2 regions of the Proteiniborus sp. DW1 genome follow, and region 2 is predicted to be linked to the other one. Evidence: riboswitches for the same ligand, from Rfam matches in the RefSeq annotation. Region 2 holds a riboswitch; the other holds the start of a gene.
What was found. A riboswitch is a leader RNA that binds a small molecule or an ion and turns the genes downstream of it on or off. The one in region 2 is predicted to bind cobalamin.
Positions count from the first base shown of each region.

Region 1 (4,908 bases), on a different contig from region 2:
CATAGAATCCATTGTATTGATGAATTTATAAGCTAGTCCTCCTGGTGCTCCCAGTAATACAATGTAAAACAAAGGGCCTATCACTCCATCAGAGGTATTCTCCGATACGGTTTCAACAGTTGCTCTTATAATCTCCTCTTCATCAAGATTAGAGGTATCTCTACCAACAATATAGGATAGTCTTTTCCTGCCTTCTTCTAGCCCTTTATCCAGTTCTTTTTGAACCATATTCGCTTCATAATGTAATGATCTGGCTGCTATACAAGTGTATATAAGATAGATATTTATAATCTTGCAAAGTATTGTATATGGACTTAGTAATTTTAATAATATAAAATGGTATAACAAATCCTAAGAAAACATTTATAGATACTATAATAAGTCCCATTATTTTAAGACCTTCATTGGATTCAGAAACCCTTCTAGCTAGGTTCTCTTCAATGCTTATAATCCTCCCCATTAATTTTACAGGATGAGGAAAATTATATGGATCCCCAATTATAAAATCTAGTATTACTGCTACAATCAAATTAACCATTATTAACGCCCATAATCTTGTATATATATTCCATATCCATATTAGCCCTTATACCATTGCTAAGTTTATTTAGCTCCAACTCTTCCTCTTCAAAGCTTTGTTCTTCTGCTTTTGGGCTTTTGTTTCTATCGATTAAGGAGTCCTCGTCTATTAAGTCCAATGAAATATAAGGGATGACACCAACTACTGGTATATTTAATAGATCTTCTATCATCTTAATTCCCGGTTCAAGTAATGTTTTATCACCTCTAAATTTATTGATAATAAGGCCTTTGATCCTAGCTCTTTCATGAGGCTCTAAAAGCATAACAGTCCCATAAAGTGCAGCAAATGCGCCTCCTCTATCTATATCTGTGACTAATAAGACTGGAGCATCCGCAATTTCTGCCATTCCCATATTTACGATATCATTCTTTTTTAAGTTAATTTCAGCTGGGCTACCTGCCCCTTCGATAACCACAATATCGTTATTTGATTGAATTTCATTGTGCTTTTCCATGATCATTTTCTTTAATCTAGGTCTAAATTTAAAATAATCCCTTGCAGCCATATTTTCTCTTTCTTCCCCATTTACAACTACCTATCTGAGTTTGGTATGAGTAGTATAGGATTCATATGATGACTTGGTTTAAGTCCTGCTGCCCTGGCTTGTAAAGCTTGTGCCACTGATATTTTTTTCCCTTCTTCTGTTATATAAAATTTAGAGCTCATGTTTTGGGACTTAAAAGGATATACCTTATATCCGTCTTCTTTAAATATTCTACAAAGCCCAGTACACATAAGACTTTTTCCTGCTGATGAAGTAGTACCTTTTTAATACTTCCACTGAGCCTGTCTGAGCTAGACTAATACCATTTAAGTGATAGAGTAGAGTTGATTTACCACTACCATTTACACCTAATATTGCTGTTTTTCTACCAGCTTTTATATTTAAATTAACATCCTCTAGGCCCCTTCGGGAGTTTGGATACAAGAAACTTAAATTTTCAATTTTTACTGCCATTTTACACCTTCCTATCAATAACTAGAATTGCTAATAAAAAGAGGGCTAACATAGAAGATTTAAGAATTAATTCCTTGTTATTAAACTTCTTATTTCTTGCCTCTCCTTGAAATCCTCTAGACTTCATAGCATTGAAAACCATATCGCTATGATTGCTGCTTTTAAGGAAAAATCCTCCTATCCATTCTCCAAAAATACTAAGGGAAGATAATCCTTTTCTTTCATTAATTCCTCTACTGATTAATGCCTTATTACCTTTCTTTATATCCTCATCAATCATATGAAAATATCTAAAGGTAAGAGCTAGTATTCTGTTAAATATCTGTGGTAAACCAATGTTTAATATCCCATCAACCATATATAAAGCTGAATGCTTAGAAACTATTGTACCTAGCAATATAGAGGAGATTAAAACTTTACATACAATGATCATTGTAAAATCAATATCTTCTAGGCTTCTATATACAATTAATCGTATTATTATTGGCAAGAGCATAAGTAGAACAAAGGGTATCACTGGTTTGGTTAACCTAATAAAAGATCTATCCTCACAAGTTATAAGAGAGTACATAATAACTAATATCCCAGTTACAACTAGTAGTCTATAAGTTTTTATTGATGATATGTAAAATAGAATGATAAAAAGGCTAACCATTGTATCTTCTGGATTTATTTTATTTAATTTCCTTCTAACGTTCTTTTCTTCTCCTAAAATCATCCTAATAAATACTCCTTTTTCTCAAAGTCTTGGGTTAGGTCATAAAAAAATTCCCTAAGTAACCTCAGGGAATCTAATATTTTCATAAATATATATGTTAAATATGCATAAAAATATCGCTCTCCTTCCCTCCGAAGGTTGCTTACAACTTATATAGGCAGGTCTTCTGGCTTATGAATCATCCTAATCAACACCTTCCCAGATTTCTCCAGTGGTATATACGTTGATTTCGTCATCAATTACAGTAGCGGGGGCTGCATGGGACTTAAACCCATTTCCCTATTAATCTTATGAACCTAAATAATTAATATTCAATTATTGAATATAATAACATAGTCTTTATTAAATTACAATAAAGAAAAATTTTTACATGTTTTTATATGGTTTTTAGCAAAGTCAATATTACCTCACAGATGTAGGTGTGAACACCCTGCAAATACATTGTCATTTGCTATTATACATTTTCTTTCTTTTCCTGTAGATTTTTTTATTGCAGTAAAGTCATCCCCATCAAAATCACTTTTGGTATAGTGGAATTCATGGGCATTGATAGATTCTTCCTTTTTACATAGCATATTATCCTTATTTGCTACTAGTTTTATATATCCAAAGTTCTGCAGTCTACTAGTTAGTTAACTTTTATAATCAAAAATATTGACCATATCTTTTCCTTCAATAGTTGAACCTAAATACATATAGCCTCCACTTTCTGCATAAATAGCTATATTACTATTATAAGCATTTTTAATACTCTCTAACATAGAAGTATTGTTAGAGAATTTTTTATGGTACTAATTCTGCTCCTAATACCAAGTTTTTTCATGTGCCTTTGGACTCGTTTGAGACTAATGCTCACGTATCTAATAGCTTTTAATTCCTCTCGAATCTTAGGGGCACCGTAGATTTTATTATTATCATTGTAGATTTTTAAAATATCATCTTGAAGCTTTTTATTAATAGGTTTCCACTTGTTTTCTGGTTTTTCCTTTTGCTTGTCATAGTAGGTACTTTTGGGATATTTAAGTACCTTACACATAGTATCTATGGGTGTATAGTAGAATTTCTTAAATTATATCTAACTGTATATCAGGATTTATTTCTTTGCGTATATAGCCATAGCCTTTTTTAATATTTCATTTTCCTCCTTGAGCCTAGCATTTTCTTTTCTCATTCTGTTAATTTCCTCAAGGTTTGTAGTATATCCTTCTACTGCATTAATTGGAGCTTTCTTCTTAGTCCAATTGCGTACTGCTGTTTCACTTAAGCTATATTCACTGGCTACCTCTTTAGGTGTTTTTCCTGATAATACTAGTTCAGAAATCATTGTTTTAAATTCATTTGTATATGTTTTCCTCTTAGACATTTTATGGACACTTCCTTCCTAGGTTGTTAGTATATATAAAATCTTATTTAGTGTCCATAGCTATATACTAACATCAATATTAAATAATTACTAACTCTTCAATAGCTAACACCCTTATCTTCATGCACTACTTACTACAACTAAATCCTAGTTACTCTAAGCAATGCACGAAATATATTTGTTTAAAGTTCCTAAAACCCTTGATCTTATAACACAAACTGCACCCATCACTATTATGACACGTTCCCCCGTAGCCATAACTAATAGTATTCTATCTTGTCCTTTTGATATAGCTTCTATAGTTCTATTAATAGCTACTCTCTGATAATACCTTGGAAATTTACCACTCATATCAAAGAAATAGTCTTCTGATACAATCTTTTCTTCATGAGCTTGGATTCCTTTCCCTGCCTTATACCTCTCCCATAGCTCATCTGGGCTTGGAAACTCTTCTAAACTAAGTTCTCTTTCTTTCCCAGTAAAATTATCATGTTCGATAAATCCATCTCCATTGGAACTATATATAAAGGGAATATCTAAAATATCTCCATATTTAAGAGCTTGTTGCATTCCTGCTCCCATGGGTTTATTATTATCTTTTGCTTCTATGATAACAAGGGGCATATTAGGTTTATAGCTTAAAATATAGTCTGCTCTTTTTCTTTTCCCTCTGGCTACAAGATTTCCCCTGACTATAATTCTTCCGTCCGTAAAGCTATATTCAGCTCTTACTTGAGTTTTTATATCCCATCCTGCTTTTTCTATTGCAGGGGTAATATATTTCATCTTTATATCTTCTTCGGATAAAGCTTTTTTATTTATAACCACTACCCTCATCCCCTTTCATTTGCTATGTATTTATAAAGTTTTAGAATATACTAGATAATCTTGCCTATATTATACCATAATTTCTATTGGAGTTAGGTACATAACTCTACATTTAAAAAATATTCATTTTTTTCTTAACCCTTATAACTTTTTACTTTTTCCTGTCCTAACTTTGTAACCTGAAAATAAAGTTCTTCAAAAGAAACCAGGATTAAGGTGGGAAGGAGTAAGGGAATAAGGCAATGAAGTTGTAGCAATTCCAATTGGTTGAAGGGTAAGAGGAAAGAAAAAGGGAATAAAAAAACAGGAGATTTCTTGGATTTTAATCTAAGATTTCTCCTGCTTTGAAGAACTTTATTTACTTGTTGAAGAACTTTATTTTAGGGGGACAAAAAAGAAGAAAGCCTAAATCTCCCTTCTTCCCTCTAATGCCTTTGATAAAGTCACTTCATCTGCAT
Region 1 covers NZ_FMDO01000028.1:78,965-83,872, reverse strand. The annotation lists partial or broken gene cbiB (adenosylcobinamide-phosphate synthase CbiB) at 1-538, opposite strand, end outside; partial or broken gene DW1_RS06245 (cobyric acid synthase) at 663-1,318, opposite strand; gene DW1_RS06240 (ATP-binding cassette domain-containing protein) at 1,299-1,541, opposite strand; gene DW1_RS06235 (energy-coupling factor transporter transmembrane component T family protein) at 1,543-2,259, opposite strand; cobalamin riboswitch at 2,398-2,574, opposite strand; gene DW1_RS15510 (hypothetical protein) at 2,667-2,834, opposite strand; gene DW1_RS06230 (hypothetical protein) at 2,892-3,020, opposite strand; gene DW1_RS06225 (IS3 family transposase) at 3,014-3,295, opposite strand; gene DW1_RS06220 (transposase) at 3,353-3,622, opposite strand; gene DW1_RS06215 (type I restriction enzyme HsdR N-terminal domain-containing protein) at 3,779-4,450, opposite strand; gene recR (recombination mediator RecR) at 4,856-4,908, opposite strand, start outside.
Region 1: it holds a riboswitch for cobalamin, as region 2 does, so the genes downstream of both, DW1_RS06235 (energy-coupling factor transporter transmembrane component T family protein) here and DW1_RS15105 (hypothetical protein) in region 2, are expected to answer to the same signal.

Region 2 (4,908 bases):
TATGATAAGCTTTTACAGGCTAATAATATTGATATACTGAAAAGACTGGATGAAAGAGCTTCTGAAATAGTAGATGATTTTTTAGAAGGCAAAGATTTAGACAGTATATATATCGACACCTTAGAGTACGGGAAAAAATGCATGGATAATGCAAAGCAGTGTAACGAAATGAAGGGCCTGCTTAAGGTATTAAATGGTGAATATTTGCCAGCAAAGCTTTGCGGAGATGTATTCAGAAATCCGGAGGTACTTCCTACAGGGTATAATCTATACCAATTTAATCCCCATTTAGTCCCTACTGAGGTTGCCTATGAAAGAGGATGGAGAATAGCAGAAAATACTATAGAAAAGTATATGAAGGAGAATGACACTTATCCTAACAATGTAGCTATTGTTCTTTGGGGAATAGAAACATCAAGAACCCAAGGAGAGACATTAGGACAGATTTTAAGCTATTTAGGAGTGCGAATATTGAAAAACAAAAGCCAGTTTGGTTTTCAATATGAAATTATTCCTATTGAGGAGTTAGGCAGACCTAGAATAGATATAACTATTGATATGTCTGGCTTTTTTAGAGATATGTTCCCAAATATGGTTGATGAGCTAAATAATATTTTTAGAGAGGTTTATTTTTTAGAGGAGTCTGATGAATTAAACTACTTCAAGGCCAACAGTAAAAAGCTATATAAAAAGCTTATTGAACAAGGCTATTCAGAGGAGGAGGCAGAGGAATTATCATATGCTAGGCTATTTGGACCTAGAGAAGGAGAATATGGTAATGGAGTGACTAAGCTAATAGAAACAAAGAACTGGAACATGGAAGAACAAATAGGAAATCTTTTCATACAAAACACAGGAAATGTATATACAAAAAATTATAGGGGGAAAAAAGTAAAAGGTTTATTTGAGGATATGCTATCTAAAGTAGATATAGTATCTCAAATAAGAAGCTACCATGGATATGAGGTTACAGATTTAGATGATTTTTATGGGCATTTTGGTGGACTAGCTAAGGCGGTTGAAGTAACTAAGGGAGAAAAGGCAAAGATATATATCAATGATACTACTGGAGAGAAAATAGAAACTGATAGTGTAGAAAAGTCTATAGAACGAGGTATAAGGACCAGATTATTAAATCCTAAATGGATAGAAGGAATGCTTCAAAACAAATATCATGGTGTTCAAAAGATAGAAAAAATATTTGAGAATCTAATAGGTCTTTCATCTACAACAAATGAAGTAAAAAGCTGGATATTTGATAGCTTGTATTCTACTTATATATCAGATGAGGATATGCGTGAAAGAATGAAAGAAAACAACAGATGTGCATATTTAGATATATTAGAAAGAATGCTAGAGGCTAAAGAAAGGGGATACTGGGCTGCTACAAAGGAACAACTGGAGGAGCTTAGAAAGGTATATTTTCAAATAGAGGGAAGTATAGAGGAGAAGATTTAGTGTACAGGAAATAATGAAGTATTTGTAATAATGGATTAAGATTACAATAAATAAATCCCTTTGCCAAGATAAAGGGATTTATTCATTGTTTATGGGCCGTTTTGTAGGAATAAAAAATGCTGCTAATAAGAAGGGAATAAAGAAATGTTGACAACAAGAATTAGAGATGATATATTCTAATTGAAATTGGAGTGAAAAATTGAATATTGTGGCTATTGGTGTAATTTTATTCATAAAATTACTTAAAAGGGAAGCTCGGTGAAATTCCGACACGGTCCCGCCACTGTAATGGATAGAACTTTACAGATACCACTGTACAATATGTATGGGAAGGTGTAAGGTTTGTCATTCCTAAGTCAGGAGACCTGCCAATGGTAACAGCGCTGTTTATTACTCACGAGGATGAGGAGGTGTTATTTGATAGTAGAACTTATATTCTATTTGTTCTGCTATGCACTAATAATGCCCTTTCTATTTATAAGAAAGGTTTTTTTATTGTGCAATAACTCATGTGTAATAAACTCAGCAAATTTCGCTGAGTTATTTTATTTGGAGGGATGACATTTGAATTTTACGAAACTTGTAACAAATCCCATTTTACTTTTATTTCTCAATATTTAGGGAAGTTTTACAGGTTCTCTAGGCTCTACAGGAGGAGTACTTATTGTAGCATTAGGGTTGGGTAGTATTAAAAAGCTTGGACATCTAAGCCTCTGTATGAACAAAAACCAATTATCTACAGTAAGGGATATTTGCCTAAACATGTTTCTTGCTATAGTAAGGCTCAACTATGGCTATAGTGCCATAAATTTAATTAAGACACTAGGAGCTCAACTATTATTAGTGGGAGCGACTACATCAATTTTCAGTATACTAATAGGGTATATTGTTGGAAAGAGGATAATAAAGCTAAATACTATATAGCTTTTAGGAGGCATATGCGGAGCTATGACCAGTACGCCTGGTCTAGCGGCTTCAATGGAAGTAACAGATAGTGATGATGTGACAGTATACTATGGAGCAGCATATCCCTTTGCACTACTTTTTAAGATTATATTCACAAATATTTTATTCAAGGTATAAAGTAAGGGGGCTAAAAAATGAATATTCATGAATATCAAGCTAAAGAAATACTAAAGAATTACGAAATACCAGTACCTAGAGGAGGAGTCATTCATAGGGTAGAGGATGTTGAAAGGGCTGCTTGGAGAATTGAAAGCGATATAGCAGTAGTAAAGGTTCAAATTCATGCTGGAGGAAGAGGAAAAGCAGGAGGAGTAAAAATAGCTAAAAGCATAGAAGAAGTCGTAGCATATTCAAAGGAATTATTAGGTAAAAGGTTAGTGACCCCTCAAACTAGTTCAGAAGGAAGAGAAATAAAAGCTCTTTTAATAGAAGAAGGTTGTGATATAGACAAAGAATATTATGTAGGATTAACATTAGACAGAGAGGCATCTAGGGTAGTTATAATAGCTTCGGAGGAAGGTGGGACAGATATAGAGGAGGTGTCATTAAAATCACCAAATAAAATTTTTAAGGAAGTAATAGACCCTCTAATAGGCCTGTCTGATTTTCAAGTTAGAAGACTATGCATAAATATTAATATACCTGAAGCCTTGACAAATGATTTAGTAAAAATATTTAAGAATTTATATAGATGTTTTATCGAAAAAGATTGTACCTTAGCTGAAATAAACCCTCTGGTAATAACAAAGGAAGGTAAAGTAGTTGCATTAGATGCAAAGTTAAATTTTGATGATAATAGTTTATATAGAAATGAAGAACTGCTAGAATATAGAGATTTAAACGAAGAAGACAAAAAGGAAATTGAGGATTCAAAATATGATTTATCATATATTCCATTAGATGGATATATTGGCTTCTTAGTAAATGGTGCGGGTCTAGCAATGGCTACTATGGATATTATAAAGACATATGGAGGAGAACCAGCTAACTTTCTTGATGTTGGGGGAGGAGCGTCAGAGGAAAAGGTTACTAACGCTTTTAAGATAATCTTATCAGATAATCGTGTCAGAGGAGTCTTTGTTAATATTTTTGGAGGCATACTGAAATGTGATGTCATTGCTAGAGGAATAGTAAATGCAGCTAATGAAGCAGGATTAAATGTTCCTTTAGTAGTACGCTTAGAAGGGACAAATGTAGAAATAGGCAGAGAAATACTAGATAATTCTAATCTAGATATAGTAACTGTTGCAACTATGGATGAAGGTGCTAGAAAGATAGTAGAGCTAACTAATATGAAAGGGAAGGGATTGTAATGAGTATATGGGTAGATAAGCATACAAAAGTAATAGTGCAAGGTATAACTGGAAAAACAGCATTGTATCATACTAGGCAAATGCTTGAATATGGTACACAAATAGTTGGAGGAGTTACTCCAGGTAAAGGGGGGACAAAAGCAGGGAATATACCTGTATTTGATACAGTAAAGGAAGCAGCTTGTGAAACCAATGCCACAGCTTCTGTAATATATGTCCCTGCTAAGTTCGCAAAGGATGCTATTCTGGAAGCTATAGATGCTGAACTAGAGATAGTAATCTGCATTACAGAGCATATACCTATAAACGATATGATAATAGTCAAAAGGTATTTAGAAGGTAAGAAAACTAGGTTAATTGGACCAAATTGCCCAGGAATTATTACACCAGGAGAATGCAAAATTGGAATTATGCCAGGGTATATTCATAGAAAAGGAAGAATAGGAGTAGTATCCCGTTCTGGAACACTAACCTATGAGGCTGCTTATCAGCTGTCTCAAAGAGGAATAGGGCAGTCTACAGTCGTAGGAATTGGTGGTGACCCTATTAATGGGACGGACTTCGTTGATGTTCTAGAGGCATTTAACAAAGATGATGAAACAGACGCAGTTGTTATGATAGGAGAAATTGGAGGAACTGCAGAAGAGAAGGCGGCACTTTGGGTTAAAGAAAACATGATAAAGCCGGTCGTGGGATTTATTAGTGGAAAAACAGCCCCTAAAGGAAAACGTATGGGTCATGCTGGTGCCATTATTTCGGGAGGGAAGGGAACTGCAGAAGAGAAAGTTAGAGTAATGACAGATTGCGGCATATCTATAGCAAAGAGTCCTATAGGCATAGGAGCTGTGTTAACTGAAACCTTGAAATATAATAATTTGTGGAGAATTGAATATGAGAGCCAATATAGAGAGATTTTTAATCATTAATCTTGGTATTTTAATAATGGCATCAGGCTTATATTATTTTTTAATTCCTGCAAATCTGGCTACAGGTGGTGTAACAGGGCTAGCTATGGTTGTAAATAAAATATTTCCTTTTATATCAATAGGTATAATAATGATAATTTCAAATTTTATCCTATTTGCCTTAGCTTTTTTACTAATAGGAAAGGATTTTGGTGGATATACCATATATTCAAGCTTTCTTTTGTCAGGGGTCATCTATATATTTG
Region 2 covers NZ_FMDO01000007.1:309,617-314,524, forward strand. The annotation lists gene DW1_RS02770 (cobaltochelatase subunit CobN) at 1-1,458, shown strand, start outside; cobalamin riboswitch at 1,658-1,846, shown strand; partial or broken gene DW1_RS15105 (hypothetical protein) at 2,107-2,541, shown strand; gene sucC (ADP-forming succinate--CoA ligase subunit beta) at 2,559-3,737, shown strand; gene sucD (succinate--CoA ligase subunit alpha) at 3,737-4,663, shown strand; gene DW1_RS02795 (YitT family protein) at 4,629-4,908, shown strand, end outside.